Regions from separate parts of the Nonomuraea polychroma genome, predicted to be linked through region 1. Evidence: riboswitches for the same ligand, from Rfam matches in the RefSeq annotation. Region 1 holds a riboswitch; each other region holds the start of a gene.
What was found. Region 1 has a riboswitch for cyclic di-AMP ahead of EDD27_RS57290 (C40 family peptidase). Riboswitches for the same ligand answer to the same signal wherever they lie in the genome.
Positions count from the first base shown of each region.

Region 2: another riboswitch for cyclic di-AMP. It lies ahead of EDD27_RS08485 (C40 family peptidase); the one in region 1 lies ahead of EDD27_RS57290 (C40 family peptidase).
Region 3: another riboswitch for cyclic di-AMP. It lies ahead of EDD27_RS11620 (glycoside hydrolase family 25 protein); the one in region 1 lies ahead of EDD27_RS57290 (C40 family peptidase).
Region 4: another riboswitch for cyclic di-AMP. It lies ahead of EDD27_RS57460 (C40 family peptidase); the one in region 1 lies ahead of EDD27_RS57290 (C40 family peptidase).

Region 1 is NZ_SAUN01000001.1:9,069,859-9,077,604, reverse strand. Features, by position in the region: gene EDD27_RS41730 (hypothetical protein) at 14-493, opposite strand; gene lysX (bifunctional lysylphosphatidylglycerol synthetase/lysine--tRNA ligase LysX) at 650-2,131, shown strand; gene EDD27_RS41720 (helix-turn-helix domain-containing protein) at 3,061-3,273, shown strand; gene EDD27_RS57290 (C40 family peptidase) at 3,283-4,236, opposite strand; cyclic di-AMP (ydaO/yuaA leader) riboswitch at 4,332-4,482, opposite strand; gene EDD27_RS41710 (amino-acid N-acetyltransferase) at 4,760-5,317, shown strand; gene EDD27_RS55995 (RDD family protein) at 5,415-6,929, shown strand; gene EDD27_RS41690 (RDD family protein) at 7,039-7,527, shown strand.
Region 2 is NZ_SAUN01000001.1:1,919,366-1,927,111, forward strand. Features, by position in the region: gene EDD27_RS08460 (phosphotransferase family protein) at 1-821, opposite strand, end outside; gene EDD27_RS08465 (NYN domain-containing protein) at 966-2,288, shown strand; gene EDD27_RS08470 (C40 family peptidase) at 2,374-3,348, shown strand; gene EDD27_RS08475 (LysR family transcriptional regulator) at 3,845-4,750, opposite strand; gene EDD27_RS08480 (class I SAM-dependent methyltransferase) at 4,822-5,679, shown strand; cyclic di-AMP (ydaO/yuaA leader) riboswitch at 5,967-6,124, shown strand; gene EDD27_RS08485 (C40 family peptidase) at 6,198-6,707, shown strand; gene EDD27_RS08490 (gluzincin family metallopeptidase) at 6,907-7,725, shown strand.
Region 3 is NZ_SAUN01000001.1:2,626,585-2,634,330, reverse strand. Features, by position in the region: cyclic di-AMP (ydaO/yuaA leader) riboswitch at 938-1,079, shown strand; gene EDD27_RS11620 (glycoside hydrolase family 25 protein) at 1,093-1,833, shown strand; gene EDD27_RS11615 (LLM class flavin-dependent oxidoreductase) at 2,808-3,548, opposite strand; gene EDD27_RS11610 (RtcB family protein) at 4,184-5,608, shown strand; gene EDD27_RS11605 (archease) at 5,635-6,036, opposite strand; gene EDD27_RS11600 (hypothetical protein) at 6,157-6,807, shown strand; gene EDD27_RS11595 (hypothetical protein) at 6,941-7,324, shown strand; gene chrA (chromate efflux transporter) at 7,427-7,746, opposite strand, start outside.
Region 4 is NZ_SAUN01000001.1:10,105,721-10,113,466, forward strand. Features, by position in the region: gene EDD27_RS46875 (substrate-binding domain-containing protein) at 1-701, opposite strand, end outside; gene EDD27_RS46880 (ABC transporter substrate-binding protein) at 844-1,626, shown strand; gene EDD27_RS46885 (ABC transporter permease) at 1,648-2,349, shown strand; gene EDD27_RS46890 (ABC transporter ATP-binding protein) at 2,346-3,368, shown strand; partial or broken gene EDD27_RS57455 (transposase) at 3,887-4,052, opposite strand; gene EDD27_RS57460 (C40 family peptidase) at 4,040-4,603, opposite strand; cyclic di-AMP (ydaO/yuaA leader) riboswitch at 4,606-4,743, opposite strand; gene EDD27_RS59120 (zinc-ribbon domain-containing protein) at 5,126-5,410, opposite strand; gene EDD27_RS46920 (epoxide hydrolase family protein) at 5,569-6,786, opposite strand; gene EDD27_RS46925 (MarR family winged helix-turn-helix transcriptional regulator) at 6,783-7,250, opposite strand; gene EDD27_RS46930 (nuclear transport factor 2 family protein) at 7,482-7,746, opposite strand, start outside.

The sequences.
Region 1 (7,746 bases):
GACCAGGAGAGGATTACTCGCTCTCGGCGGTGTAGATGTACTGCCAGGGGCCGCACTTCTTGGGGTAGTTGCTGTGCACGCCGATCTGGCACACCTTCGCCCGCACGGCGTAGACGTCGTGCTCCTGGAAGTGGAACGGCTTGTAGCCGGGGAAGCCGCAGTACTTCTTGTAGTAGACCGGGGACCAGTCGTGGTCGAAGTCGCTGGCCTCGAACTTCACGAACGCGCACTTGCCACCCTCGTCGTAGGTCCGGTTGTCCAGGTCGTAGAGCTTGCCCCAGACGTGGACCTCGTTCGACTCCCCGTCGTGGTCCCAGTTGACGCTGACCTTGCCGTGGGCCTTGGCCAGGCCGTGCTTGGCGTAGACCGCGCCCCAGGAGTGGGAGTAGTCGTCGTAGTCGGGCGACGTGGCCGACGCGGCGGTCGGGAGCGACAGGGCGAGTGCCGTGGTGGCGGCGACGGCGAGGGCGCCGGTCGCGATCTTCTTCAACATCTTCTCTCCTTGAGCTCCCCTGGGCCGGCTCCCTGCCGGCTCCCCCCTGAGCTCGTGAGTAATTAATAAGTGGAGGCTCTTGCAGCGTTCCTGCGTACTCCCTGCAGGGGGCCGACGAGTCCTTGCAGTTCGCCATATCCCCTACGCTTTGTTGTTGTGAGCGACGAACTTCCCGAGCAGATGCGGATCCGGAGGGAGAAGCTCGACCGCCTTCGCAGCGAAGGCGTCGACCCTTACCCGGTGAATTTCCCCCGTACGGCGACCAACGCCGAGGTCAGGGAGAAATACCAGGCCCTGGAGCCCGACGCCGCCACCGGTGACACGGTCGCGGTCGCGGGCCGCGTCATGCTCAGCCGCGTGGGCGGCAAGCTCTGCTTCGCCACGCTCAGGGACGGCGAGGCCGACCTGCAGGTCATGATCTCGCTCGACAAGGTCGGCGAGGAGTCGCTCGCACGCTGGAAGCGCGACGTCGACCTGGGCGACCACGTCGGCGTGATCGGCGAGGTCATCACCTCGCGCCGGGGCGAGCTGTCCATCCTCGCGGAAAGCTGGCAGATCACCGCCAAGTGCCTGCGTCCGCTTCCGGAGAAGCACGTCGGTCTCACCGACCCGGAGGCCCGCGTCCGCCAGCGCTACGTCGACCTCATCGTCAACGACGAGGCCAGGAAGATGGCCCGCATCCGCAGCGCCACCGTGCGCGCGGTGCGCGACTTCTGGCACGAGGAGGGCTACCTCGAGGTCGAGACGCCGATGTTGCAGCCCATCCACGGCGGCGCGACAGCCCGGCCGTTCAAGACCCACATCAACGCCTACGACATGGAGCTCTACCTCCGCATCGCGATCGAGCTCTATCTGAAGCGGCTCGTGGTCGGCGGCATCGAGAAGGTTTTCGAGGTCAACCGCAACTTCCGCAACGAGGGCGCGGACTCCACGCACAATCCCGAGTTCACCATGGTCGAGGCCTACGGCACCTACCTCGACTACAACGACATGGCGGACCTGACGCAGCGGATGTACCAGAAGGCCGTCGTGGCCGCGCTGGACACGTCCGTGGTCGTGCACGACGGCGTCGAGGTGGACCTCGGCCTCGCCGAGTGGCCGCGCATCACGCTCTACGGCGCGGTGTCGGAGGCCGTGGGCGAGGAGATCACGACCTCCACCACGCTGGAGGAGCTCCGCAAGATCGCCGACCGGCGCGAGATCCACTGGGACCCGAAGTGGGGCTCGGGCAAGCTCGTGCAGGAGCTCTTCGAGGCCCTGGTCGAGCACACGCTCATCCAGCCCACGTTCGTCATGGACTACCCGCTGGAGACCTCGCCGCTCGCCCGCCTGCACCGGGACAACCCGCTGCTGACGGAGAAGTGGGACCTGATCGGCTTCGGCACCGAGCTGGGCACGGCCTACTCGGAGCTCAACGACCCGATCGACCAGCGCCACCGTCTGATGGAGCAGTCCCTGCTCGCGGCCGGCGGCGACCCGGAGGCCATGCAGCTCGACGAGGACTTCCTGCAGGCGCTGGAATACGCGATGCCGCCGACGGGTGGCATGGGCGCCGGCATCGACCGGATGATCATGGCCTTCACCGGCAAGAACATCCGCGAGACGATCCTGTTCCCGCTGGTCAAGCCCACCCGCTGAGACGAGGGCGCGGCCGGGCGCCCTCTGGCCCCGGCGTGCCGCCCACGCTCGTCCCGTGCCCGGCACCTCGGTCTCGGTGAGCCCTCGACGCACGCCAGAGCGCTCACGAAGTCCTCACCGAGCCGTGCCGGCCTGCCTGCCGCGATGAGGTCGCGGAAGGAGTCGTGAAACTCTCTTCTGCCCGGCCGGTGTCCGACACGAGCTCGTCTGTAAGCATCCGGTCAAGGCGCGAGCCAAGATCTCGTTCCAGCCGCGGAACCGCTCGCGGTTCTCTGGAGGCACCCCCAGCGTCTCGGTGATGACCATGACGGGCAGTCGGGCAGGCGAAGCCGGAAACCAGTTCCGCCTCCTCCGGCAACGCGCCGATCGGCTCAGCGATGATCGCCTCGATGCGGGAGCGGAGCCGTTCGACCATGTGCGGTGTGGATGTCTTGCTGACCATGGAGCGGTCGGGCGGGTCCGCCGAGAGGGGCGATGCAACCGGCTGACCTGGATCTTTTCCGTCTGCGGGCCGGAGCCCCGGCCGCGGCGGGGGTCGCGGGGCATCGCTCCGCACAGCTCGCGGGTGGTGGCGACGGCCAGCCCGGCACGGGCGCGGAAGATCGCGCCGCACGCGCTCATCTCGCGATAGCGGGCGTATGGCTCACGCAGAGAGTCAGGTCGTTGGGGTCAAAACCCAAGACCTCGGCCGGGCCCATCGGCCCCCGGGTGGGACCCACGGAACCGTTCAACGAGATCGCTCATTGTGACGACGGTGTGGCCGCCATATCGCGAGTACGTCACATATAACGGATCATGTCAATAGTGCCCGTCAAGTGCGAAGATTCTTGCGCTTGACGACCTTTCCTGGATGCGTTTACCGTCTGCGAGACGAGCGGCTTTGGCCCGTTGTGAGGTCCGAGTTCTGCTGTTGGGGGGGAGGGCTCCCGATGGATGTGCTCACTGAAGGCGTCGCGCTGAGCCATGCTGATCTGGCGTTGCTGGCGGAGCTGGCCAAGGGGGTCACGGTCGATCGCGTGGGCAGACGTCTGGAGATCAGCGGACGGACCGTACGCAGGCGGTTACGGGGGATCTGCGACCGCATCGGGGTGGCCACGGGGATCGAGGCCGTGGCCTGGGCGGCGCGGCGCCAGCTGATCTGACGCCGGCGCCTAGTCGGCGATGCGCACCGCGCCCGCGTACGGCCGGTTCGCGATGGACGCGACGCGCACGACATCACCGGTCCGCGGGGCGTGCACCATCATGCCCCCACCCAGGTAGATGCCGACGTGGTGCAGGTCGCTGTAGAAGAACACGAGGTCGCCCGCGCGCAGCTCGGACCTGTCGATGTGCCGTCCGGCGGTCCACTGGTCGCCGGTGTAGTGCGGCAGCGAGATGCCCACCCGCTGGAAGGCCGCCATCACCAGGCCTGAGCAGTCGTAGGAGCTGGGGCCCTCGGCGCCCCAGACGTACGGCTTGAGCTGCTGGGTCAGCGCCCACCTGGCGGCCTGGGCCGCCTTGCCGTTGCCGGGGATCGGCAGGTTGATGCGCACCGCGCGGGTGCCGGGCCGGCCGGCCTCGCCCATGGCCCGCCTGAACAGGCTGCTCTCTGTCTTGGCCACAAGCTTGGTGATCTTGTCCCGCTTGCCGTCGAGATCCGCGACGATCTTCTGCAGCTCCTCCATGCGGGTCTTGGCGCCGGCCCTGGCGCGGTTGGCGGCGTCCATGGCCTTGGCGAGCTGGTTGACCTGCTCACCCTGCTGCTGCTCCAGCGCGTACGTCGTCGCCGCCTGGTCGAGGAACTTTTTCGGGTCGGTGGACGAGGTGAACGCGAGCGCCCGGCTCAGACCGCCGGTGATGTAGGCGTTCTGGGCGAGCAGGGCGGCCTTGGCCCGCTTGGCGGCGAGACCGGCCTCGCTGTCGGCCAGCGTCTTCTGGGCGGCGTCGGCGGCCTTCTTGGCGATCTTGTACTTCTCCCGCTGGCCGTTGTACTGCTCCGTCAGCGTCTCGATCTCGACATGCAGCTTCTCGACCTGGTCGGAAAGCTCCTTGAGCGAGGGCTCCGGGTCCGCGGACGCAGAACCGGCGGGGATGGCGAACAGAAGCGCGGCCACTGTGAGACTCACCACACCGAGTAGGCGCGAGAGCCGGGCCCGTTCCGGAGGGCGGGCATGCCTGCCCGCCGACTTCCCCCCACGGCCGTGCGTGCGCTTCACCAACCAGCTCCTCTCGTTGACGCCTACCGGGTTAGCTGACGGGTTCGGGCCGGAGCAGCCCTACCGAAGAACTCGGATTCACCCCAGTGGTGGCGTGCGGAGCTTGCCACCGGCGGGTCCCCGGCTCCCCATGCGGGAATTGGGCGTATCGCCCGCGTGCGACACGCGGGGAACGTTGTCGCTGGACACTAATGCACTCCGGGTTCGTGCTCAACCAGAACTGCTCGATCTGTAGAGGTTTCACAACTGAGGGGTCACAAGGTGATCTCGTGATCAACCGTACAGAAGAGACTTTATGTCCTCTTTGTCATTACTTCCGCCGAACGCCGGAAGACGCCGGGCTGGTGCGCATGTGGCTGACGGGTGGTCACCGGATGGGGCCGGACGTCGGAGTTAGGGCCGAGCCGTAATGACATCTGTACTCTGGAGAGCCATGGAGCAGGTGGCCGAACTGACGACGCCGGAGACCGCGGTGGTGGTCCGGCGTGCCCGCACGCCCGACGTGCGCTCGATCAGGCGCCTGGTCGACATCTACGCGGGCGCCGGCCCCCGGATCCTGGAGAAGACCACGGTGACCCTGTACGAGGACGTACAGGAGTTCTGGGTGGCCGAGCTGAGCGGGCGGGTCGTCGGCTGTGGCGCGCTCCATGTCCTGTGGGAGGATCTCGCGGAGATCCGCACGGTGGCCGTCGATCCGGAGTGCCGCGGCATGGGCATCGGCCACCGGATCGTCTCGGCACTCATACGGCAGGCAAACGATCTGGGTCTGCGGCGTGTATTCTGCCTGACCTTTGAGGTGGACTTCTTCGCCAGGCACGGCTTCCAGCCGATCCAGGGCACGCCGGTCTCACCTGAGGTCTACGCCGAACTGCTGGCCTCGTACGACGAGGGTGTCGCGGAGTTCCTCGACCTGGAACACGTGAAGCCGAACACCCTGGGCAACACCCGCATGCTGCTCCATCTGACATCGGATGACGCAGACCTTGACTAGCTGGAAAGGTGATTGTTGATACCTATGTCGATACGTTGGGCAGCACAGGCATGTGTCCTGACACGTGCCACATGCGCACTCGAAGCGAGGTGACACGGTGAGCACCGGACAGCCGCCGTATCCACAGGACGAATCCGGCGAGAACTCTGTGCCTCAGTACGGGCAGCAGAACGCGGGTCGCCACCCCGGCGAACCGGATCCCGACGTCACTGTGGTCGGCTACCGGGCGGACGACGCCTATGGGCAGCAGCCCCAGTATGGCCAGCAGGGCTATGGCCAGCAGCAGGGCTACGGCCAGCAACCCCAATACGGCCAGCAGCAAGGCTATGGTCAGCAACAGCAATACGACCAGCAGGGCTACGGCCAGCAACAGCAATACGGTCAGCAGCCGCAGTACGGGCAGCAGGCGCAGTCTCAGCCGGACTACGGTCAGCAGCAGGCTTACGGGCAGCAGGCGCAGTCTCAGCCGGACTACGGTCAGCAGCACGGTTACGGGCAGCAGGCGCAGTCTCAGCCGGACTACGGTCAGCAGCAGGCTTACGGGCAGCAGCCGCAGTCCCAGCCGGACTACGGTCAGCAGCAGGCTTACGGGCAGCAGCCGCAGTCCCAGCCGGACTACGGTCAGCAGCAGGCTTACGGGCAGCAGCCGCAGTCCCAGCCTGGCTATGGTCAGCAGCCGCCGTCCCAGCCGGGCTACGGTCAGCAGCCGTCGTCCGGGCAGTATGGGGCCCAGCAGCAGGGATACGGTCAGCAGCCGCAGGCGCAGCCGGACTACGGTCAGCAGGGTTACGGCCAGCAGCAGAGCTATGGCCAGCAGCAGAGCTATGGCCAGCAACCGCAGTCCCAGCCGGACTATGGCCAGCAGGGTTACGGTCAGCAGCCCCAGTCCCAGCCTGGCTACGGCCAGCAGCAGGGTTACGGGCAGCAGGGCTATGGTCAGCAGCCGCAGTCCCAGCCCGGCTACGCCCAGCAGCCGCAATACGGCCAGCAGCAGTATGGCGACCAGCAGCAGTACGGTCAGGCCTACGGGCAGCCGCAGCAGGCCGCCTACGGTCAGCCTGGGTACGGCCAGCCTTACGGGCAGCCGGTCGGCGTGCAGCCGCCGGGCGCGCCCGCTCCGCTGGCGGAGTGGTGGCAGCGGTTGGTGGCCAGGCTCATCGACGGTGTGCTCTTCGGCATCGTGATGGTCGTGATTTCGATCGTCTTCACGCTCATCTTCGCTGCGAGCTATGACTCGACCACCGGAGTGACCTCAGGCTTGGTCGGTTCGTTCGTCCTCGGCATCCTGATAGCGCTCGCCCTGACTGCCGTTTACGTCGGCTACGACTTCTTCATGCACAAGACGAAGGGTCAGACGATCGGCAAGATGATCATGGGCATCAAGGTCGTCCAGGTCGGAGGCCCCGTGCCGCCTGGCGGCATCCCCAACGACGCGGCGCTCAAGCGCGCGCTCGGGACGTGGGGCGGCTACATCCTCTACTGGCTGCCCCTCGGAGTTCTGCTCGCCCCCCTCGTGTGCGCCCTGAACGGCGCCTCCATGCTGTGGGACAAGCCACTGCAGCAGACGTTCGCCGACAAGTTCGGGCGTACCGTGGTGGTCAAGATCAAGTAGTCCTCCCTCGCGTAAACATAGGGGCCGGCTTCCCGCCGGCCCCTATGTTTTGCCCGCGGGGCCGTACCAAAATGAGAGAGACCCGTAGTCCCGACGCGAGGTGGAGGTTATGGCCGGGACGCCGCCGAGAGCGGACGCACGGCCGGCGGAATGGTGGGAACGGCTCGCCGCCCGCCTCATTGAAGCGCTCGTCTTCGGGGTCTTCTATTACATTCTGTTCATCGCGCTCTGGGCCATCTTTCGAACTGTCGGGGTCTTGGACGTCTTCGGCGGCCGACTGCCCGGCGTGTGCGCGTGGTTCGCGGCGGGACTGGCTTATGCGGCCTACGACTGGCGCGCTCATTCCCGGTACGGCCGCACGTTCGGCAAGGCGATCATGCGGATTCGTCTGGCCCCGGCGAAGCTTCCGCCGTCTGCCGCGCTCAAACGGACCCTGGTCTATCCGGGGCCGCTCATGCTCATGGGCATTCCAGTGGTCAATCTGCTGGCTGGAATGCTGCTGTTCGGCGTCGGCCTGCTCATCCTGATCGACAAGCCGCTGGAGCGGGGACCGCATGACAGGCTGGCCGGAACGCGCGTCGTAAAAGATCTTCGCTGAGCCTTCCGTACCTGCGCTGATGCCTTTTCGCAAAAATTTCGCTTGATCCGGTAAGGAGCCTGGAGAGACTGGCATTAGGCTATGGGTCGTCCGGGTTGCCGGATGTTGGCGCCCCTGGCGCACGCAGCGCATCTGTGTGCAGCTATGGTCGGGTGCGGGCGGTTGTCGCCTTGCGCTCATGAGGCCTGTCGCGCTCCTCCGGGCCGCGCACGCGCTCAT
Region 2 (7,746 bases), 7.2 Mb from region 1:
GCCCCGGCCGTGAGGTCCTGGAAGAACCGGTGCAAGAAGATCATCCAGGACAGGTCCAGCTCGGGCGGCCCCACGGCGGCCATCTCCCAGTCGAGCACCGCGACGGGGGTGAAGTCCTGGAACAGGATGTTCCCGATCCTGGCGTCGCCCCAGCACAGCACGTCGGGCCCGGGGTCCTCCGGCCAGTGCCACTCCAGCCAGTCGAAGGCCCGCTCCAGCACGGGGATGCGCCGCTCGCCGTGGGCCCACCGGTAGTACGCGTACTGCGCCTCCACGTGCGCCCGCAGCCCGCCCGTCCCGATCGCGGACAACTCGTGCGGGGAGAGCGGCGCCCGGTGCAGCGCGGCCAGGATCCCGACGCTGGCGTCCTGCAGCCTGCGCTGGTCCTCGGGCGGGGCATCGCACAACCACCCGCCGAACGTGTACGGCATCACATCCGGCGGCACCTCGCCCTCGGCCTGCTCCATCACGAAGAACGGGGTGCCGAGCGGGCCGGGATCCGGCTCGAACCAGAGGGCCCTGGGCGCTGGAATTCCAGCTTTTTGCCTGGCCAGGCGCATGACGTCGAACTGCGCCCGCAAATCATACGAAGGAAAGACCGGAACGGCTTCTCCCGTTGGCGCCAGCCTTGCTACGCAGCGCGTTCGCTCCTCACCCCAGGTGGCGGTGAAGAACACGGTCTCGCTTGACATGCCGTTGCTCGTCGGTCTGGACAGTTCGGACACCGAGGCGTCGTGGCCGACCCTGCCTCGAAGCCAGATAGTCACGCGTTCGCGCAGTTCGTCCAGGTCACGGGTGGATGTACGCATCTGTTCGGTCATGGCCGGCCTCCCGGGTCGACAGGCGCCCCGGCACAGTCGTACACCCCCAACCAAGCGCTCGTCCATACGCAGGTGGCCGTTACGGTCAGGTACGCGGCAGCCGTACCCTTGTCTGAAAGGGCATGTCACGAAGGGACAAGTGGGATGAGTTCAGCCGGTGAAGGCCTGTCTCGCCCGCTTCCCGAGCAGGTACGACTCAACGTCGTCGACCTGGCGGCTCAGGTTCTCGGGACGTTGCCCGCTGTCTCCATACCGCCCCCTTTGCGGGGCATCGCAAAATTCGACCCGCGAAAACGGGCCAAGCTCGGCAGCGCGCCCATCGCCGCGCAGCTGGAGAACGACAAGAAGTTCCGCGAGCTGGTCGCCGAGTCGGTGGCCGCCGGATGGCCCGAGCTAGTGTCCTCGCTCGCCGACGGCAACGTGCCGCCTGCCGCCGATCCCGTGCTCGTGGCTGCGGCGGCCTACCTCACCCGGCCGCCCGGCTGGGAGGAGATGATCGAGCTCGCCCGCACCGACCTGGAGCAGTCCGCCGTCGCGGCCGAGGGTACGGAGCGCGAGGAGGCGGTCTCGCGGCTGCGCGAGCAGCTCGCCGCCCAGAAAACCGCCGCCAAGGAGGAGGCCGACCGGCTCCGCGAGCAGATCAAGCTCGCCCGTGCGGAGAACTCCGACCTGCGGCGTAAGCTCCACGACGCCCGCGAGCGGGCCAAGGCGGCGGTCGCGCGGGCCGAGGAGATGGAGCGCGCGGCCGAGGAGGCCAGGTCGGCCGCCGTGGCCGCGGGCAGCGCGGGTGAGTCCGAGCTGCGGCGGTTGCGCGAGCGGCTGGCCGACGTGGAAAAGCAGCTGGAGGCCTCGCGCCGGGCCGCCCGCGAGGGCAGGAGCATCGAGGACGCCCGCATCAGGGTGCTGCTCGACGCGCTGCAGGACGCTTCGGCCGGGCTGCGCAGGGAGCTCGCCCTGCCTACGACGATCAGCAAGCCCGCCGACTCGGTCGCCGCCGTCACCGGCGAGCGGCCCGGCGTGCGCGCGGTGCCCGCGCGGGCGCTCGCAGACGACGACCCGCAGCTGCTCGACCAGCTGCTGGCGGTGCCGCAGGTGCACCTGGTCATCGACGGCTACAACGTCACCAAGACCGGCTACGGCACGCTCACGCTCGCCGACCAGCGCAACCGGCTGATGACCGGGCTCGGCGGGCTGGTCGCGCAGACCCGGGTCGAGGTGACCGTGGTGTTCGACGGCGCCGAGCTCAACTCTCCCGTTCAGGTGGTCGCGCCCCGCGGGGTGCGGGTGCTGTTCAGCGCACCGGGGGAGACCGCCGACGACCTGATCCGCCAGCTCGTACGCGCCGAGCCGTCCGGCCGGGCCATCGCCGTGGTGTCGTCGGACCGCGAGGTGGCCGAATCCGTCATGCGGATGGGAGCCAGACCCGTTCCGTCTGCCTTGCTGCTGCGCCGCCTGGGCCGCGCCTAGATTACGAATTGGTTCGTTTGGGGGTAACCCCACTCGCCACTTCTGTACTATTTCGCCCCAGATGTTATCCCTGGGAGGCGACGCAGTGAGGTTTGGCCGGGTGCCGGTGGCCGCGGGTATCGCGATCGGGCTGGTGCTGTCCCCCATGGGAGCGGCCGTCGCTGATCCCAAACCCACCCTCAGCCAGGCGAAGGCCAAGCTCGAAAAGCTCAACGACAAGGCCGACAAGGTCGTCGACCAGTACAACACGGCGACGGAACGCTACAAGAAGGCCAAGAGCACCTACGGCAAGCTGAACGACAACTACAAGCGCAAGCTGGAGACGGTCGCGGACCTGCGCGCCCAGGTGATCAACATCGCCGTCGACACCTACCGGCTCGGAGGCGACGTCACTTCCTGGCCCGGGCTCGTGGGCGCGGACAACCCTGACGACTTCCTGGCGCGGATGGCGTCGGCCGGGCAGATGTCGAAGGAACGGGCGGAGAAGCTCGCCGCCTTCGACCGGGAGAACCGCGGGCTCAAGGCCGAGCGCGACAAGGCGCAGGAGGCGCTCGAGGCGGCGGAGAAGGAACGCGACGCGGTCGAGAAGGAGCGCGCGGAGATCCTCAAGCTGATCGCCGAGCAGAAGAAGATCCTGAGGAAGCTGGGCGCCTACAACCCCGGGAACCCCAACAGCGTCGGCATCAAGTACACGGGGCCGGCGTCGGGGAACGCGGCGGCGGTGCTGAAGTTCGCGTACGCGCAGGTCGGGAAGCCGTACGTGTATGGGGGTACGGGGCCTGGCGGGTGGGACTGCTCCGGGTTGACCCAGGCGGCGTGGCGGGCCGCGGGTGTTTCGCTTCCTCGCACGACGTGGCAGCAATGGGCGTGGGGGGCCGGCCGGAAGGTGGATTTGAACGATCTGCAGCCTGGTGACCTCATCTTCAGTGAAGGGCTGGGGCACGTCAGCATCTATGCCGGTAACGGGGAGATCGTGCACGCGCCGCAAACCGGGGACGTCGTCAAGATCGTCAAACTCTCCTCCTACGGCCGCAACCTCCAAGGCGCCGTCCGCCCATAACCCACCCCCACCGTGGTCGCTTCGCTCCGCCCCGGCCTGATCACCCCGCCCTCTGCCCCGGCCTGGCCCGCGTCACCTGGCCTGTTCGGCTTCGCCTGGCCTCTCCCTCCGCCCTGACGCGGTCGGCCCGGCCCGTTCGGCCTGCCTGGCCTGGTCGTCAGCCCCGCGACCTCACCGGCCCGTCCCTGCCTCAGGGGGCCGGCCTGGCGTGGCATGCCTCGGTCTGGTCGGTCCTGCGTCGGCTGGCCCGGCCTGATCCGCCCCGCCGCCCGGCCTGCGACCCGCCCCAGCCTGAGGGCTCAGCTGTCTGCGCGTGGGCAGCGCAGCGTTGGGTGGTTGTGCGCGGGCAGGTGCCCTACTCGTCGCGTCTCTGCCTGACTCGCCCCGCCAGACCTACAGTCCTGGCGCTGTGCGCGCGGGTGGACCGCAGGGCTTCGTGGTCGTGCACCTGGCCGCTGGCGTTGGCGCCTGCTGATGTGCCGGCCGCGGGACCCGCTCATGGCGCGGGTGGCGGCGAAGTCAACATGGTCAGGAAGGCGGAGACGGCCGGAGGGCGGTCCGATGGGGGGAGGGTGGCGGCGAGGATGGTGCGGGAGGGCAGGGACGGCGAGGGTGTCAGGAGCCGGATGTCGGGGCGGATGGCCGAGTAGCCCGCGATCGACGGATACAACATCACGCCCACCCCCGCCGCCACCAGCCCCTGCCTGCCGTTCCAGTCGTCGCACACGTGGCTGATCCGCGGCGCCCGGCCCAGCGCCGCCTCGAGCCGGGCAATGGGGCCGAGGCAGTCGGGATGCGTGCCGTCGATCCACGGATCTTCCGCCAGGTCCAGCAACCGCACCCGGCGCCCCTTCGCCAGCGGATGGGAGACCGCCAGCGCGACCAGCAGCTCGTCCTCGTGCAGCGGCGTGAGGACCACCCCGGCCGTCCCCGGAGGGCCGGGCGTGTCCCAGGAGGTCAGGAGAGCGATGTCGGCCTCACCGTCCAGTACAGCGGCGCACGGGTCATGCTCGCCGGAGCGGACTGTGAGGGAGAGCTCGACGTCGGGATGCCGGGCCGCGAACGAGCGGAATCGGTCGGGAAGGTAGCTGGTCGCCGCGCTCGGGAACGCCGACACCCGGACCCGCCCCGCCTCGGCCGTCGCGAAGGCCCGCATCCGCGTCTCGAAGAGCCTCATCCCGCGGAGCACCTCGTCCGCCTGCTCCAGCGCCGCCCGCCCGGCATCCGTCGGCCGGACGCCACGCGGCAGCCGTTCGAACAGCCGAACGCCCGTGTGCCGCTCCAGCGTGGCGATCTGCCGGGAGACGGCGGGCTGCGTCATCGACAGCTCCTCGGCCGCCGCCGAGAACGACCCCAGCCTCCCGACCTCCACCAGCACCTTCAGCGACCAGAGGTCAAGCATGCACTCAGCTTATGGGTTCCATGCCCAACCCGCAGTGGTGTGCATGGCTGGGGCCGGTCATGCTCGGCTCTATGGAGACAGAGACGGTGGACAACCACCAGTACGCATGGCTGAGTGAGGTGCTCCCGAGGGAGCCGCAGCGGGTGCTGGACGTCGGGTGCGGGCGTGGCGAGCTGGCGGCCGAGTTGATGAGGCGCGGCCACGAGGTCACCGCGATCGACATCTCGCAGGAGGCCGTCGACGCGGCACGGGCCGCAGGGGTGCCGGCCATCCAGGCCGACATCGTGAAATATCCGGACGTCGCCGCCCCCGGGCCGGATGCCGCCGCCCCCGGGCCGGATGCCGCCGCCCCCGGGCCGGATGCCGCCGCCCCCGGCCCGGATGCCGCCGCCCCCGGGCCGGGCGGCGCCCACCCCGGGTCGGCTGTCCGCGGCTACGACGACGGATCGTTGTTCGATGTGGTCGTCATGTCGCTCTCGCTGCATCACCTGCACCCGCTCGAGGCGGCGCTGGACCGCGTGCGCACGCTGCTCGTGGACGGTGGACTCCTGCTGGTGGACGAGTTCGCCTGGGATTGGGCCGACCGGGCCGCCGCCACATGGTTCTACGACGCCGGATCGTTGCTCGCCGCCGCCGGTGTGGCGGATTTCACCCGCGAGCCCGGCCGCATAGGTCATGATCCGGTCGAACGGTGGCGCGAGGCGCACGCGGACCACACGCCCGCGGCCGAGATGCTCGCCGCCCTCGAGGAGCGGTTCGAGGTCACGAGCGTGCGGCGGGAGCCGTACCTGTCGCGATATCTCGGCGGAAAGCTGGCAGAGGGCGGCAGCGCCGACATCGTCGAGGAGCTGTGGCGCATCGAACGGGACCGCCTCGCTGCGGGAGCGCTCCCGCCCACGGGCTTCAGGATGACCGCGCGGACGATGTGACCAAAGTGACAATTGTGACCTTACACGACCATGTGCCGTCAATTGTGAGAAGGGTCACAATCGCATAACTGAATCTGGCGTTCCAGCAGGGGTTTTAGCCCTGACTGGACCCTTTGTCGGATCTTTACAACCTGACTCGCGCTTTGCCGATCCTTGACGTTTCGGCGTAGCTTCTGGCGTCGCGGTGACACGCCATGCCGCCGCGAACTCACATCGGTCCCTCCGATGTGAGCCAGACAAAGATCCGCCGGTCGCCGCCGTACGTCCCCTTGTCGAACAGAACATCGGACGGCGACCTGCCGAGTCCGTGCAGCCAGGAGGCACGGAGCCGGGGAACCATCGATCCCTTCACGGGATCAGGGGTGAATCGGCGCGTATCGCGCCGTAGGGCGACTTCCAGGCCCGAATCCGTCAGCTAACCCGGTAGGCGTTCGTGGAAGACCCAAGGAGAAATCCTGTCTACCTCCCTGCAAAACCCTCGTCTGTCCCGTATTGCCCTGAGTGGCGTAGCGCTAACCATGACCGTGACGGCCGGAGGTTTGATCCTCCATGCCCCGGCGGCGCAGGCGGCGACGACCAGCGATGCGGCCGGCACCTCCACGGCTAAGGCGGTTTCCGTCGCCAAGTCCGCGAAGTCGGCCGCAGCACTCAGGATTGCCCGGCAGAAGGCGAAGGCCGAAAAGGCCGTCGCCGCGGCCAGGAACCAGATCGGTGACCCGTACCGGTATGGGGCCACGGGCCCTGGTGCGTTCGACTGCTCCGGCCTGACCCAGTACGCCTGGAAGAAGGCCGGGGTGAAGATCCCCCGCGTGGCGGCCAGCCAGTTCGCCGGCATCAAGCGGAAGGTCTCCTGGAAGAATCTCCAGCCAGGCGACCTGATGTTCTTCAGGGGTCTCGGTCACGTCGGCATGTATGTCGGCAACGGCAAGATGCTCCACTCCCCGCGGACAGGTGAGCGGGTGCGTGTCGACAAGCTGAGCAGCTGGCGCAAGGCGTCCTTCGTCGGCGCGGTTCGTCCCGGCTTGTGAAAAGAAAGAGGGTCCCGATCTCATCGGGGCCCTCTTCTTTCTTTCTCTCTCTTTACGGCAAGCCACCTTCCCCCAACCGCCGCACAGGGCTGAGGGCCTTCCAGGGAGACGCTTTCTGAGCCCTTCACCGGCGGGCCGCCGTGACGACGCCCAGTGGGCCGTCTCAGTGGCACAGCGGCCCCGGCTACGATCGGGCATCGTGTCCGAGCAGGTGAGCCGACGAGCCGTGGTGGCCGGACTCCTGCTCCTCACCCTCGCCCCCGCCAGCGCCCCGGTCCCCGAATCCCCCTTCCTTCCCCCGGAAGCACGCGACCTGTGGCGCGAGGGCGTCGTCCTGGCCCGCGGAACGCGTTCCCTCGTCGTCGGCCACCACGCCCCGCCCGGCACGCTCGACGAGCTGGCGCGGCGGGCCGACACGGCCGGGCGGCGGGTCTCGGACGTCCTCGGGCGGTCTGTGCGGCCGCTGGTCGTCGTGCCCGAGTCCGCCCGCGAGGCGGCCGGGCTGGCCGGAGTGGAACGGGTCGACGGGCTGGCCGCGGTGGCCGACGGCGGCCGGGTGATCGTCGTTCCCGAGGTCTTCGCGCGGCTCAACGCGACGGGGAAGGATGTCGTGCTCGCGCACGAGCTCACCCATGTCGTGGCGGGCACCGGGGACCTGCCCGTCTGGCTCTACGAGGGGTTCGCCGATTACGTGGGCTACCGGGACGCGGGGCTGCCCGTGCGGACAGCCGCCGCCGAACTGGGCGACGAGGTGCGGGCCGGGCGGGTGCCGAGCGAATTGCCCGGGCCTGCGGCCTTCGCGGCGGATGGCGGGGACCCTGTGCGGCTCGCACGGGCGTACCAGGAGGCCTGGCTGGCGTGTCGCTTCCTCGCCGATCGGTTCGGTGAGGAGACGCTGGTGAGGTTCTACCGTGAAGCCCAGGCGGCCGGCGTCGATCGGGCGCTCGCCTCGCTCGGGCTCTCCGCGGCCACGCTGACGGCACGGTGGCGCGCGTACGTGCGGGACCAGCTCGCGTAAGAGGGGGAGGCAGATGAGCGA
Region 3 (7,746 bases), 6.4 Mb from region 1:
GGGCGCGAGTGAGGTTGCCTTCAGCGATGCCGCCGCCTTCTCGACCTGCCCGTGCCCGTCACTGTCATGGGTGTTGACTTGGGCGAGAGGGAAAGCTCGCGCACGAACGCTGCAAGCACCTCCATCACGGCCGGATGATCGCACGCCGAGTCACGCCGTCGGTGTCCACTGTGATCCGGACGAGGTTCTTCGCGCCCTTGCTCGTGATCACCGCGGTCACCGGTTCGGCTCGGACCTGGCCGGTTTCCGGGTCGGTGGCCAGGACGCGATCGCCGACGTCGACCTCTTCGATGGGTTCTGCTCTTCGGACGGCTGATGGGGCACGCCGCGTTCAGCGCCGGTCCACCGGCCTGGGAGCCGAGGATGTTCAGCGCGGTCTCCCCGCAGGCACCCAGATCGCCGCTGGTGAAACGCTGGATTCCCGCAGTGATACCGAGCTCGTCAGCGGAGATCTTCGCGACGGCCGGAATCGCGTCGATGAGGAGCTGGAGTTGCCGATCCACCTCCGCCTGCGCGGCTCGTCAGTGCGGCTTCTGCCTCCTGCTTGCGCTTGGCCTTGCAGGCGACGCTCTTGGGCTTGACGCACGGGTCGCTCGGGCCGGCGTAACTCCGACCCATGAACGGTATGCGACAGCACCCTGACGTCTATCGCGTCGTACGCCGGAGGCCTCTCACCCACGTCGAGAAGCCTGGCCGGCACGCCCCCGAGTTAGGGATGTTCGCTTACCGTCCCGGTGTATCCGCGGTCATGGAGTCGGGCAGCGGCGAAGTGTTCTTCACAAATCCTCCTTGAACCCAAGGAGTCAGCCGCACGGCAGACAGTCTCTCCGACTAGAAGTTTGCCAACTTGTCACGCCTTTGGTTAGTGCGTTATCTTTTGCCGCATACGTCCGGTTTGTCCGGTCGTTGTTTTGACCATCGCATGACATCACAGGCTCATCTGTGACCGCTGAATCCGCCCACGGGCGGAACCGGGGACCCACCGTACTTCCTTGGGGTGAATTGGCACCGGCGTGCCATAGGGCAGCTTCCACGCCCGAACCCGTCAGCTAACCCGGTAAGCGGTATGGAAGCAAGGAGAACTCCCTACCGATGGCCGATCATCGTCTCAACTCCACCCCAAAAATCAACTTCGCCCGAGTGGCCAGCCATATGGTCGCCCCGGGCATGCCGCGCAGGCTCGCGGCAACGGCGTTGCTGGCCATGACCACCGCCGTAGCGGCTACGTCCGTCGCCGATCCCGCGCACGCCAACGACCTCCCCTACGGTCAGGACGTCTCCAACTACCAGGCGACGCACGACTGGGCCGCCAGCGGCGCCAAGTTCGGCATCGTCAAGGCGACCGAGGGTAGCGATTTCACCGACCGCGCCTTCGTCCGCCACTGGACCGAGATGGCCAAGCGGAACATCGTGCGCGGCGCCTACCACTACGGCCATCCGGCCAACGACCCCATCGTCGAGGCAGACTTCTTCCTGTCCGTGGTGAACAAGCAGCCGGCCAAGCCAGGTGACCTCCTGGCCCTGGACCTGGAGACCACCGACGGCCAATCCGTCGCCGACGTCAACGCCTGGGCCAAGAAGTGGCTGGAGCGAGTGAAGGCCAAGACCGGGATCACCCCGCTGTTCTACTCCAGTTGGAACTTCGCCAATACGTACGGTCAAGGCCTCGGCCAGTATCCGTTGTGGGTCGCCCACTACGGCAAGGCCAAAGGCACGGTCACGCCGCCCGCGCCTTGGAAGAGGTGGACCATCCATCAGTACACCGACAGCCCCGTGGACCAGAACGTCTCCGCTGTTCACTCGGACCAGCTCCGCGCCCTGGGCCGTAAGTAACCAGAGTCCTTCGACGCGCGGCACGCCACACCGTGCCGCGCGTCGCCGCGCGGACGGTGCGCAGGCAAACGCCGAGCCCCGGCGGTCTCGCCGACAACGGAACCAAGGGCAAGCGGGCGCGATGAAATCAATCCGGGTCGGCACGGAAGCCTGATCCCGCAAATGGACCGGCTTGGGGCGGTCATCGATCAGCCATCGGCGACGCACTTCCGGTTTCGGGGGGCCGCAGCGGCTGGTGGGGCCAAGGTGACGGCCAATGACATCGGCGCCGCTTCCACATCATCCGCGGGACTGAGCGCCGAAGGCGTCACCACCATGAAGGCGTGGCGCAACTGCGCCGCGGACACGCGGATCGAAGGCAGCGGCTCCTACCGGCTCGGCGGCGGATGCATCGCGAGGCAGATGCTGGCTCTTCTGTACGACGGCATCACGCCGGGCAACCATGGCTGGCGGCACCATTTCGCGCCACCTACGAGCCGTGACCGGCTCCGCCAACACGATCGACGCCGGCGCCGGAGCCTAGCGCGACTGTTCCTCCGTTTCGGGGAGAGTCCGCCTATTCGTCGATCTCACCGTCTATGGACGTCCTGTCAGGGCCTGAGAGGCCGGTCGACCTTGCGAGGCTTGCCCGATGCGCCTCGTACAGCAACGGAACGACACTCTTGGATATCTCGCTCGTGTACTCCGGGAGTTCCTGGCCGAGAGCCAACGCTTCGACGAGAGGCGTAACGGCTTCGCCATGTCGTTCTGCTTGGCTTAACGTCCACCCATGCACAACAAGATCCTGCACGTAGTCATATAGGTGCACGGCGCGTTTGCTCAACGAGCAATCGTTCTCTTTTCAGAGAGCTCCCGTCAAATCAGGCGACGCAATTCTCGGCACCCACACCCTTGGCGCTGGGCCTGGACAACGAGAGTCGGCAACCGTTCTACGCAGTTGGCCCGGCCGCGCCGGGGCCTCCGGGGCGCGATCGTCAATCCTTGCCGACCACGGAGCCGACCTCGGCGGCCATCCGTACGAATCCCTCAGGGTCGGGCTCATCGCGCGCAGGCTCGAGCACCACGTGATCGGCGCCGGCCCGGGCCCGCTCCCGCGCCATCTCAACGGCCGCTTCCCGGTCGTTGCCGTGAATCTGGACGTAGGAGATCAACAGGTGCCGCTCCGTACGGCCCGACGCCTCCGCGCCCTCGTCCACAAGCTGCCGCGCCTGCCGTACCAGGTCAAGGGGCATGCCAGCGTGCAGGATGGTGCCATCGGCCGCCTCCCCGGCGAGCCGCAGCGTGCGCGGTCCCGAGGCGGCGGCGAGCACCAGCGGCGGCGTGGGCGGCGGCCAGCCGAGGGCAACCGCGTCGAGCTGAACGTACCGGCCCCGCGTGGTGACCTCCTGGCCACGCAGCAGCGCACCGAGCACGTCGAGATGCTCGCGTAGGAGCGTCAGCGGCGATTCCACCCGCTCCCCCACCTGCGCCATCCAGTCCTGCACCCCATGCCCGACACCCACCGATACCCGGCCAGGGAAAAGCCGGTGCAAAGTGGCGATCTCCATGGCCGTCAGGGCGACGTTGCGCAGCGGCACGGGCAACACCCCGATCCCGACGCGCAACCGGTCGGTCCAGGCCAGCGCGGCCGCCGCGGCGGCGATCCCGCTCTCCAGGAAGCAGTCCTCCCAGAGCCACAGCTCCTCCAGGCCCGCTTCATCGGCCGCACGGGCCACAGAGCGCAAGCGCTCTGGCGGGTTTTGGGGGCGAAAAATCGCGCCGATTACCGTCATGATGAGATCATCCCCAATCGCCCTGACTTACGCACGACATCCCGCCAAGCCATCGGCGTCGCCGCCGGGGGATCCGCCGAGCCGGTCGCGGGCCTCCAGCCGCCCGCCGCCCTCGCAAGGCGACCCGGGCCGCCCGCCGCGCCCGCCGCACCCGAACCGACCCGCACCCCCGCCCAGAGACGCGGGACAGATCCAAGAACCGGCCCACCTCGAAACGCCCCACCCGCGCTTCAAAGACCTCCAGCCGTGTGCCCGACCGGCGCACGGCGCCCGCCCCACTCCCCACCGGGAATGGACAGCGTCCGGCGGGCCAAGCACCCCAGACGACCCGCCCACCCGCGGAACGTACAGGTCTTGCACGCGATCCTCACCACCGGACCGGCTTCCACCACGTCGCGGCCACCCCCGTACTCCTCCTGGGAGACTACGCAGGCGGCCCGCCAGGCCGCGCCCACCCGATTTGCCCGAAATCCTCAGGTCAACACAGAGAATCGCAGACGCTCACCTGGCATCGGCGGCGTTCTCCGGCGGGTGTGTGGGTAGGCGGGGCGGGAGGGCGAGACGGCAAGGTGACTGTGATGGTGCAACTGGTCGAGGAGCGGCCGTACCGGTGGCGGATCGAGCCCGAGGGCGGCATGCGGGTGCCGGGCGTGGTCTTCGCGACCCGGGAGCTGCTGCCGGACCCGTCGGAGGATCAGGCGCTGGCCCAGGTCGCGGCGGTGGCGACGCTGCGCGGGATCGTGGAGGCCGCCTACGCGATGCCCGACATGCACTGGGGGTACGGGTTCCCGATCGGCGGCGTGGCGGCCACCGACGTGGCCGCGGGCGGGGTGGTCTCGCCGGGCGGGGTGGGGTTCGACATCTCCTGCGGCGTCCGGCTGCTGCTCGCCGACCTGCACGTGGACGACCTGCGGCCACGCCTGGACAAGCTGATGGACGCCCTCGACGTGTCGGTCCCGCGCGGCATGCGCAAGGGCGCGGTGTGGCGGCTGCACAGCCAGGCCGAGCTGGAGAACATCCTGGCCGGCGGCGCCCGGTACGCCGTCGAGCGCGGCCACGGCGAGCCCGGCGACCTGGAGCGCTGCGAGGACCGGGGCGCGGTGGCCGACGCCGATCCGGCCGGAATCGGCTCCCGGGCGCGGGAGCGCGGCCTGCAGCAGGTCGGCAGCCTCGGCTCGGGCAACCATTTCCTGGAGGTCGAGGCCGTCGCCGACGTGTACGACGAGGAGATCGCCGAGGCGTACGGGCTGTGGCAGGGCCGGGTGTGCGTGATGATCCACACGGGGTCGCGCGGGCTGGGCCACCAGATCTGCACCGACGCCGTGAAGACCATGCAGGCGGCGATGACCAGGTACGGCATCAGCGTGCCTGACCGGCAGCTGGCCTGTGCGCCGGTCGAGTCGCACGAGGGACGGGCCTACCTCGCGGCGATGGCGGCGGCCGCCAACTACGGCAGGGCCAACCGGCAACTGCTCGGCCAGGCCGCGCGCCAGGCCTTCGACCGCGTCACGGGCCACGGCGACCTGACCCTGCTGTACGACGTGTCGCACAACCTCGCCAAGCTGGAGACCCACCAGGTGGACGGCGGGACGCGGCGGCTGTGCGTGCACCGCAAGGGCGCGACGCTGGCGCTGCCCCCCGGCCACGCGGACCTGCCGCCCGACCTGCGGCCGGTCGGGCAGCCGGTGCTGGTGCCTGGGTCTATGGGGGTGGGGTCGTACGTGCTGGCCGGAGTGCCGGGCGGGCCGGCGTTCGCTTCGGCCTGCCATGGGGCCGGTCGTCGGCTGAGCCGCCACCAGGCGGTCAAGACCACCAGTGCGGCCACCTTGAGGGCCGAGCTGGAGCGTGCCGGGATCGCCGTGCGCGGGGCGTCGGCGCGCGGGCTGACCGAGGAGACGCCGCAGGCGTACAAGGACCTGGACGCGGTGGTCGAGGTCTGCGTACAGGCGGGCCTGGCGCGCAAAGTGGCCAAGCTGGCGCCCGTCGGCGTCGTGAAGGGCTAGCCGCTCACCGTGCAGGTCCCGTGGGGCTAGACGTCGACCACGACGTGTGCCCGCCATGTCCCGTCCGTCTCCCCGAAGCGCACGTCGTGCGCGGTCACCGCCTTCGGCATGGCGCCGACCTGCTCCACCGACTCCGCCGGGACGGTGGCCAGCCGCAGCCCGGCCGCGCCGGGCGACACGTCCACGACCAGGCGGCCGTGCACCTCGATCTGGTAGATCACCTCTTGCAGCACCTCGACGAGCAGGTCCTCGTCACTCTGCACCGTCACCGTGACGTCCACGCCGTCCCCCGGCGGCGCGTCCCGGATGTCGGCGAAGCTCTCGACCAGGCCACGCACGGCCTCGGCCAGGCATTCCTCGCGGCTGTCCGCCCACGCCTCCACCGCGATGTCCGCGGTGTGCGGCATCGCGCGATGGCCTCCGCTCATATCGCCACTCCAGCAGCAAGCCGCTGTGCCGGGAATCCTCTCGCCGTCAAGGGTTCCCCTCGTTTCGGCCCGTAGTCGGCACGGGCGTTTGCCGCATCGGCCGCGGGTAGGCGGCACGGCATGATGGACGTCGATGAGAAGCGCCGCCTGGTCCGGGGGCTGTTGCGCGAGGTGGGACGCGGTTTCGCCGAGCCGCACGGGTTCCCGGTGACCAACAGCCCGGGACGGCTGTTCCAGCTGCTCTACCTGTCGATATTGCTGCGCCGCAGCAACGACTACCACGTGGCGGTGGAGGCGGCCCAGCGTCTGCGCGACCGGTGGGACACTGCGCAGAAGCTGGCGGCCTCGCCGTACGAGAAGCGGGTCCAACTCCTCGGCAAGGGCGTGCGGCGGGGCACCGCCGAGGTCCTCGGTGAGCTGGCCCAGACCGTGGCCGGCCGCTATCGGGGCGACCTGCGCCGACTGCGTACCGAAGCGCGGCGGGACCCCGTCCGGGAGCGGGCGCTGCTGGAGGAGCTCCCCGGTGTGGACGGCAAGGTCGTGGACCTGTTCTTCCGCGAGGCCCAGATCCTGTGGAAGGAGGTGTCGCCGTTCGCCGATCCGCAGGCGCTGTCCGCGGCGCGCAAGCTCGGGCTGGGCCGCACCCCCGAAGACCTGGCCGAGCTGGCGGAGTATGAGGAGTCCGAGCAGTTCGGGTGGCTGGTCGGCGCGCTCGCCCAGATCGATCTGGACCACCGCCACGAGGAGATCCGCGCCCTCGCCGGTCGGTGAATGGCGCCGGACTCCTACCGTACGCGCACGACCACGCGCGGATTCACGATCATCGCCGAGGGCCTGTTCGGTAACGTCCCAGAACGCGAGGCTTCGCTCGCGTTCTGGCGAAGGTCATCTGTACGCTGTGGACGTGACTACTGAACCCGCGCGCGACGCCGCGTCGTCGCGCACCCCCGGCGTGGGCAGTCGGCCGAAGAGGATCGCCTGGGGCGCTCTCGCACTGTTCCTGGCCGCGTTCGCCGTTTTCGAGAGCCAGAAGTACGGCCTTCCGACCACGGCCGCCGCGCTGGTGTTCTTCGTGTTCCCCGATCTGACGCGGCTCGCCGGGGTCCGCCCGCCCGGCGCTCTCTACCAGGCCGTGAACCGCGTGTGGATCCCGCTCGTGGTGCTGGTCGGCTACACCCTCGGGCCGATCGTGTGGCCGCCGCTCTTCACGGCCGGCCTGGGCTGGCTCACCCGCATCGCTTTCGATCGGATGCTCGGGCGCTGGCTTGATCCGCGCAGCCCGGCTTAGCCTGTGCCGAGGCCGGCAAGGCCACCCTGCCGGGCTCCGACGCACAACGCCGCGCCGCACGGCTCGATATCAACAAACGGCTCATGATCGTGCGAAGGCGGGTCAGGGGAGCAGGACCGTGGCCATGCCGAGCACGGCGCAGATGCCCAGGATGCGCAGCATCGGCCACTTGAGGACAAACGTCATGACGAGCGCGGCCACGGTGATCGTGAAGGCGATCGGGCTGAGGGTGGCGAGCTCGGGGAGCTGGATCGTGAACGGCCCCCACGCCCAGGTGAAGGTGCGGGCGAACAGGGTGTGCTCGGCGAAGTACAGCGCCAGGTTGGCGATGACGCCGACGACGGCGGCGGTGATGCCGGTCAGGGCGGCGCTGATGGCGGTGTTGTGGCGCAGCCGCTCCACGTAGGGGGCGCCGAGGAAGA
Region 4 (7,746 bases), 1.0 Mb from region 1:
TCGACAGTGCCGGTGGCGACGGCCAGGGCAACCTCGAGATGGGAGCCGACCTGTGGTCCCCGGAGTCTGTCCGGGTCGTGACTGGCGGCCAGGAGCAGCCGGTCCAGAAGGATTCGAGTCCCGGTGCCTGGGCGTCGGGTCGAGACCCGCCTCTCTGCGAGATCGGCGATGCCGGTGATGCGGTGGGGGTTGCCGGGCGGCACGATCAGCCCTTGCTCGCGTCGCCAGAGGTGGATCAGGTGCGGTTCCAGGCCGCGCAGCACGCCGAGCGCGAAAGGCGCGTTGTAGACCCCGGTGTGGTGCAGCAGATGGATCGCGGCGCCGTCAGCGTGGCCCTGACGCACCGCGCTGAGGCCGGCGACACTGCCCTCGCGCGTGACGATTTTCAGCTTCCCGTCCAGCGCGCCGGCGAGGACGTCGAGAGCGGGATCGTCGCTGCCGGCGAGGGTGAAAACCGAGTCCGCGTGCAGGAAACGCCGGGCAGCGAGTGCAGCGCCGGGGGCTATGCGTGCGCGGCGGCGGTCGGCCAGCTCCAGCATTCCGGCGTCGGCCAGCCGGCGCTGTGCCCGGCTGACGGTGGAGGCCGTGGTGTGCCACTGCTGGGCGAGATCGCGGACCCCTGGCAGTTCGTCGCCAGGGTGGAGGGTCCCCGCGCTTATCCGGTGGGCGAGGTCAATGCAAATCTCCCGATATCGGGTCACGCTTGGATAATTTACACTTGCACTGCTCTGAAGTAGCACAGATAGGGCCACAGTGATAAGTAGCAGGCTCTTGGTCATTTGCGCGTGGGTCGGGACGGTCTTACTGGCCGGCTGCGGGACCGTCCCCTCCTCCAGCGGGCCAGTGTCAAACCCTTCGGCGGAGAAGTCGCTGATCTTGGCCACCACGACCAGCACTCAGGACAGCGGGCTGCTCGATGAGCTGTTGCCGGCGTTTACCCGCGACAGCGGCTGGCAGGTCAAGGCCCTGGCGGTCGGTAGTGGCCAGGCCATCGAACTGGGCCGTCGCGGGGAGGCCGACGTGCTACTGGTGCATTCCCCCGCAGCGGAGGCGAAGTTCGTGGCCGAGGGCAGCGCCGGCTCGCGACGGCTGGTGATGCACAACGACTTCGTGCTGATCGGTCCACGGGCCGACCCGGCCACGATACGAGGCACGAAGAGCGTAGAGGCGATGAAGAAGATCGCGGCCGCACGGGCGGCGTTCATCTCCCGGGGCGATGAGTCAGGTACGCATGCCAAGGAGAAGGACCTCTGGTCCAAGGCCGCGGTGACCCCAGGCGGATCCTGGTACCAGTCCACCGGGCAAGGCATGGGCGAGACCCTGCGGATCGCCAGCGAGAAGGCCGCCTACACCATGTCGGACCGGGCCACCTATCTCACCCAGCGCGGCACCCTGGCGCTGGAGGTGCTCAGCGAGGGCGATCCGGGCCTGCTCAACATCTACCACGTCATCGAGATGACCAAGAAAGCAGGCGATCGGGTACAGCCCGACGGAGCGAAGGCATTCGCCGACTGGATCGTCTCCCCGCCCGCGCAGCGGCTCATCGGTGCGTTCGGGGGAGCGAAGTTCGGCCAACCATTGTTCACCCCGGACGCGGGCGCGGACGAGGCGAAACTGGGCCAGTGAGCCTGGCCGGGGAGCTATTTGATGGACGTGCTGCTCGACGGGCTGATAGACGCGATCGGATTGCTGCTCTCCGGGGATCAGGACAGCTGGTCGATCATCATGCTGACCCTGCGAGTCTCGTTGACCGCAACCGCGATCGCCCTGCTGATCGGATTGCCGCTGGGCGCGGCCCTGGCGCTGGCACGCTTCCCGGGCCGGCGGATCGTCCTGGCGGCAGCCAATACAGGGATGGGCATGCCGCCGGTAGTGGTCGGCCTGTTCGTCACCGTGCTGCTGTGGCGCAGCGGGCCGCTGGGCGGGCTCGGGCTGCTCTACACCCCGACCGCGATGGTCATCGCTCAGGCCGCGATCGCCACCCCGATCGTGGTTGCACTGGTCGCGGCCGCGCTGCAACAGGTCGATCCCGACTTCCGGGTTCAGATGCAGGCTCTGGGAGCGACTTCGATCCGCGCGTTCGCGGCACTGCTGGGCGAGGCCAGGTTGCCGCTGCTGGCCGGGGCAATGGCTGCGTTCGGCGCGGTGGTCAGTGAAGTCGGGGCCGCGCAGATGGTCGGGGGCAACCTGGCTGGACAGACCCGGGTGCTGACCACCGCTGCGGTACTGGCCACCAGCCGGGGCCAGTTCTCGCTCGCGATAGCGTTCGGCATGATCTTGCTGCTGATCGCGTTCGCCGTGAATCTGTCGCTGACTCTGATGCAACAGCGACGGACAGTGCTGCGGTGAGCGGCCTCAGCACCGGGATCGGGTGCCGAGACCTGCGCGTGCACGCCGGCGGCCGGGAACTGCTCAGCGTCCCGGAGTTGCACGTCGCGTCGGGACGCACGCTGGCCGTGCTCGGCCCCAACGGCGCCGGCAAGTCCACCCTGCTGCGCGCGCTGGGCCTGCTCAGTAGCCACCGCGTCACCGGACAGATCCTGCTCGACGGCTGCCCCGCGACGCGTTCACTGATGCGCGACGCGATCGCGGCCGTGCTGCAACGGCCGATCCTGCGCCGCGGCACGGTGACCGCCAACGTGATCAGCGGACTGCGTTTTCGCGGCATGAGCCGCCGCGAGGCCCGAATCCGCGCATGGCCGTGGATCGAGGCGCTCGGCCTGGCGCCCCTCGCCGACCGGGATGCCCGCAGCCTGTCCATAGGCGAGGCTCAACGGGTCAGCATCACCCGCGCACTCGCGGTCGGACCTCGGGTACTGCTGCTCGACGAGCCGTTCAGCGGGTTGGACAGCACTACCCGCGCCGACCTGCTCGCCGACCTGCGCGCCGCGCTGACCGGGCAGCCCACCGCCACGATCCTGGTCACCCACGACCGGCAGGAGGCCCTCGCCCTGGCTGAGGACACCGCGCTGCTGATCGACGGCCGGATCCGCCAGCACGGGCCGACTGCCGAGGTGCTGGACCACCCCAGTGACGCCGACACGGCCCGACTGCTCGGCTTCACCAACCTCCTCCCAGCGGTTCTCACCGGCCGAACGCACACACTCGCGGCGCGTCCCGAGCACACACAGCTCGTCCTCGACCCATCCGACGGTCCCGCTGACCAAACCGATGATGTACAGGTGGTGACCGGAACGCTGCGCCGGACCGTCGCACTCGGCATCGCCACCCGCGTCGACGTCGATACCTCCACCGGCCCGCTGACCTGCCTGCACCCCGGCGACGTGCTCGCCACCGAGCTTCCACCGATCGGCAGCCACGTCCGCGTCAGGATTCGGCACGCGCGGTCATTGATCAACGCTGACTGAGACGACGTCCTCTAGCACAGCGCCCGCCCGGCCGATCCCCACGAGCTCGCCCCAGCTCAGCCGGGCGACACCGTTCGCCTGGTGCCGGGACCTCCGCCGAAGTAACGATCGCCGTGGTGCCCGCGGCTGATCTCGGCCAGTAAACCACCACCGCACGAGGGTCGATCAGGGCGCGGTCGGCGGTCGGTGCTACGTCGCCGGCGCGGTTGGCATCGGCCAGGACGCGATACACGCTCGCCACCGAGGGATGCTGGCCCTTGTACTTGCCTGTCGGGATGACCAGCTTGCTGGCAATGTCAGGCACGGCACCTGGGCATGAGGCAGACCGGTGCTGGGATCGACCACGAGCCAGATCTCGGTGAGCAGGCCCGGCTCCCCGGCCTCGGTAAGGGCCTTGTCGAGGCGGGCGATCTGCTCGGGCGGCGATTGAACGGCCTACAAAGGCACATACGTGTGCGTTACGCACAGGGGGCTGTCATGTCGGAGTACGAGCACAGGATCGGCACCAGGACCGGCGTCTTGGGCACGTGCGCCGACAAGTTGCGAGCGAAGTGGACCGGCAGCGCTAATGGGCGTGCCTTGGAACGAGCGCTTGAGCGCGGCGACCAAGCCGGCGTGCCGGCCGGAGATGACCAGCCGCACGCCGGTCGGCCCGCGCCCCGCCGCCGTTGTCACACAGTGGCGGTGAGCATCGAGGGTGCGGGGGTCTTGCGTTGCTGGATGGAGAGCCGCACGCCCTTGGGGTCTGGCCGTACGGCGCCTACGAAGGACTCCCTGCGCCAGTCGGAGAGCCGTTCCTCTTTGACCACGTCTCCGCTGCGCGGTGCGTGCACCATGTAGCCGGGCTTCGAGATCATCCCCACGTGCCCGAGTCCGTGGAAGAAGACCAGGTCACCTGGCTTGAGGTCGTCCCAGGAGATCTTCCTGGAGAACGCGTTGTACTGTTGCGCCGCGGTGCGCGGCAACTCGATCCCGGCGTGCTTGTACGCCCTGAGCATGAGCCCGGAACAGTCGTAGCCGCTGTCGCTGGTCCCTCCCCAGACGTACGGGATGCCGCGCTTCTTCATGGCGAAGTCGAGGGCGACCTTCCAGGCGGGAGTGGGCTGCCGCTTCTGCAGGATGCGTTTGACCTGGGGGCCGGTCAGGGTGGTGGGGTCGTGGGGGGCGGCCTGGGCCGGAGCGGCCAGAGTGATCCCGGCGATGGCTGCCGCCAGGCAGATGGCAATGCGAGACATTGCTGTCCTTCCATGCGGCCTACCGGGTTAGCTGACGGGCTCGGGCCTGGAAGTGGCCCTACGGCGATGCCGATTCGCCCCAGAAAGAACTTGGGTCCCCGGCTCCACACAACGGTGAGTGGATTAGGCGGGACGAACTCTAACGAAACGGTCAAAGAGTTGTAAACCATCTAAAATCGGTCGTCCGGAGCATGAGACGGTGTGTTCGTTAACCGAGAGGAGTCGGTAGGGCGCCGCCCTACGTGCCGGGCGAGGCCAAGCAGTTAGTGGCTGTGTTCGTCCGGTGGGTCACGATGGAGGAGGGCCGGAAGCTGCAACGGATCAGCCGGACCGCGAAGAACCCGGTGAAACTCCGCCGGGCGATCGTGGTGCTGATGTCCGTCCAGGGCCAGACGGTCAAGGACATCACCACGCTGATGCCAGGTCCGCGAGGACTACGTCCGCGATGTCATCCACGCCTTCAACGAGCGGGGGGTTTCGACGCGTGGGACCCAAAATAGAGCGGGGGGCGCCCCAAGACGATCAATGATGAGGTGCGTGAGCACATCTGCTTGCGCGGTTCCGCTTCCGCCAGCATTCCGGGCCGCCCGTCGGGTTGCGCCGGGTCCGCAACTGCAAGATCGCCGACCAAGCATACCCGCACCCGGCGTTCGAACATCGCCATAGGCAGCGATCCATGGACGATGGCTGCATCTCCTCCAGCCTGAGCCCCGGGTTTGAGAGGTTGGAGATGAACTCGCGCTGGAGCCGAGCCCATCGCTCCCGCCGGCCGACGTCCCCATCCTGATCTCCTACAAGCGGCAGCATGGCACCACGCCGGCGGCGAAGTAGTCATCGATGCTGGCCAGCTGCCCGGGATCGAATCCCACCTTCGCGGGGTCGCACGTCACGGACACTCCACTCATCGACAACCTCCGTTTGCCTTCAGGTTTCTGATCGAAAGCGGAACCCGCGGCGCGGCTCGGCTATCGGCGTCCGCGGAAGGTTCGCCGCAGGTCATCGACCCACTGGTCGGGGATCTCCCAAGGGATGAAATGGCCGCCGCGGTCGTGGGCGGTGAGGTTGACCAGGTTGTACCAGCCGGCACGGTCGCTGCCGAGAAAGTGCTGGACGCGCTGGTCGGTGGTGACGCCGGGCGGGTTCTCATAGCCGATGAAGGTGATGCCGGTGGGCGCCTCGACGACCGGCTGCCGCTCATGGGACGGGGTCCAGGGGTAGCGGTTGTTGTTGGCGTAGGTGCGGATCGAGGTGCCGATCGTGTTGGTCACCCAGAAGATCATGGCGTGGGTGAGCAGGTCGTCCTTGGTGAAGACGGTCTCGATGTCGCCGCCGTTGTCGCTCCAGTTCGCCCAGCGTTCCAGGATCCAGGCGAGCATCCCGGCGGGCGAGTCGGTCAGTCCGTAGGCAAGTGTGCTCGGGGCGAGCACGTGCGCGGCCAGATGGACGGCGAACCGCTTTTCCAGCGCCAGGAGCCGGGCACGGATGTCGGCGGGGAGGCCGTCGGGAAGGGGCAGGCCACCGGTGAGGTCCCAGGCCCGGTCGCCGTTGAACAGGGTGAGCTTCTGGCCGGAGCCGATGTGGATGCCGTACAACTCGTCGGCGTACTTGTGGCCGAGCTGGCCGGTGACCAGGGCGCCGACGTCGCAGCCGGCCGCCGCGTACCTGGAGTGTCCGAGGATGCCGGTCATGAGGGTGTGCCACAGGTCGGCGACCTTCCAGAAGTTCATGTCCGGGTGGTCGGGCAGCGGGCTGGAGAAGCCGAAGCCGGGGAAGGAGGGAACGATCACCTCGAACGCCTCGGCGGGGTCGCCGCCGTGGGTCCCCGGGTCGGCCAGCGGGTCGATGACCTTGGACCAGTGCCAGAACGTCCAGGGCCAGCCGTGCGTGAGGATCAAGGGCGTGGGGTCGGGGCCGGCTCCGGGCTTGCGCATGAAGTGCACCGGGACGCCGTCGACCTCGACGCGGTAGTGCTCGTAGACGTTGATCGCCGCCTCGGCCTTGCGCCAGTCGTAGCCGTCGCGCCAGTACTCGACCAGCTCTTCCAGGTAGGGGCGGGTCACGCCGTAGTGCCCGTCCTCGTTGCCTGCGTCATCCGGCCAGCGAGTTGACTCCAGTCGCTGCCGGAGGTCGGCGAGCACCTCGTCGGGCACATGGATGGTTACCGGTTCCAGCGGGAACGTCAAGATCCTTTCTCCTGTTCATGTTGCCGGTCGACGTCCACCAGTCGTCCGAGGGCGGGCAGGGCGGCCACGATGGCGGCCCACTCCGCCGGCGTCAGGTGGCCGACGAGTTCTGTGAGATGCGCGATGCGGTCGGCCCGCCGTCCCTCCACGATGGCCGCACCTGCCGCGGTGATGTGCACGAGCACCGCACGGCTGTCCGACGGGTCCGGCCGGCGCTCCACCAAGCCGTCACGCTGCAGCTTGGTCACCATCTGTGTCATGGCCGGCTGCGTGACCTGCTCGCCGGCGGCGAGCACGGTGAGCCGCTGTGGCCCGCGGCCGGCCAGCGTGTGCAGAACCGACAGCGTCGTGAAGCTCAACTGCTGCACCCTCGGCAGCCGGATGAACATCCGAGTGAACTCCTCCAGCGCAGAGGTCAACTCGGCGACGCTCACTTCGGCGGCCCGGGCTTGCGGTGCGGTCATCGCGCCAACCGCTCCGGGTACGCGAGCACCTCGAGGTGAACAGGCGCCCGTGGTGGGGGAGCCGGCGCGGATGCCGTCACTGGGTTCCTCCGTTCTTCGCCCAGCAAGTACATAAGAGATTTATATAATGATTTTATGCACTACACCGCCGAGGCGCCAGCGAGGTGGGCGACGCAAGGGCGTCCAACGCGCTCTTCGCCCAAGAACATGCGGCCCGTTGGGGCGCCGGAGTCAGACCCCAGCGGGCACCTTGTCCAGGAACCCGTGGACCTTGGCGATGCGGCCGCCTGGGGTCAAGACCGCGACGTCGAACCCGACGACCAGGGCCTCACCGCCCTCAGGACCGAGCTCCCAGGTGAAACGCACGATGTCGTGGTGGGCGTCCACCGGGCCGGCCAGAGCGAAGGTGAGGCCGGGGAACTGGCCCTGCACTGCGGCGATGGTGGCGTCGATGGCGTCGCGGCCTTCGGCGACCGCGATCGGGTCGGTGTAGGTG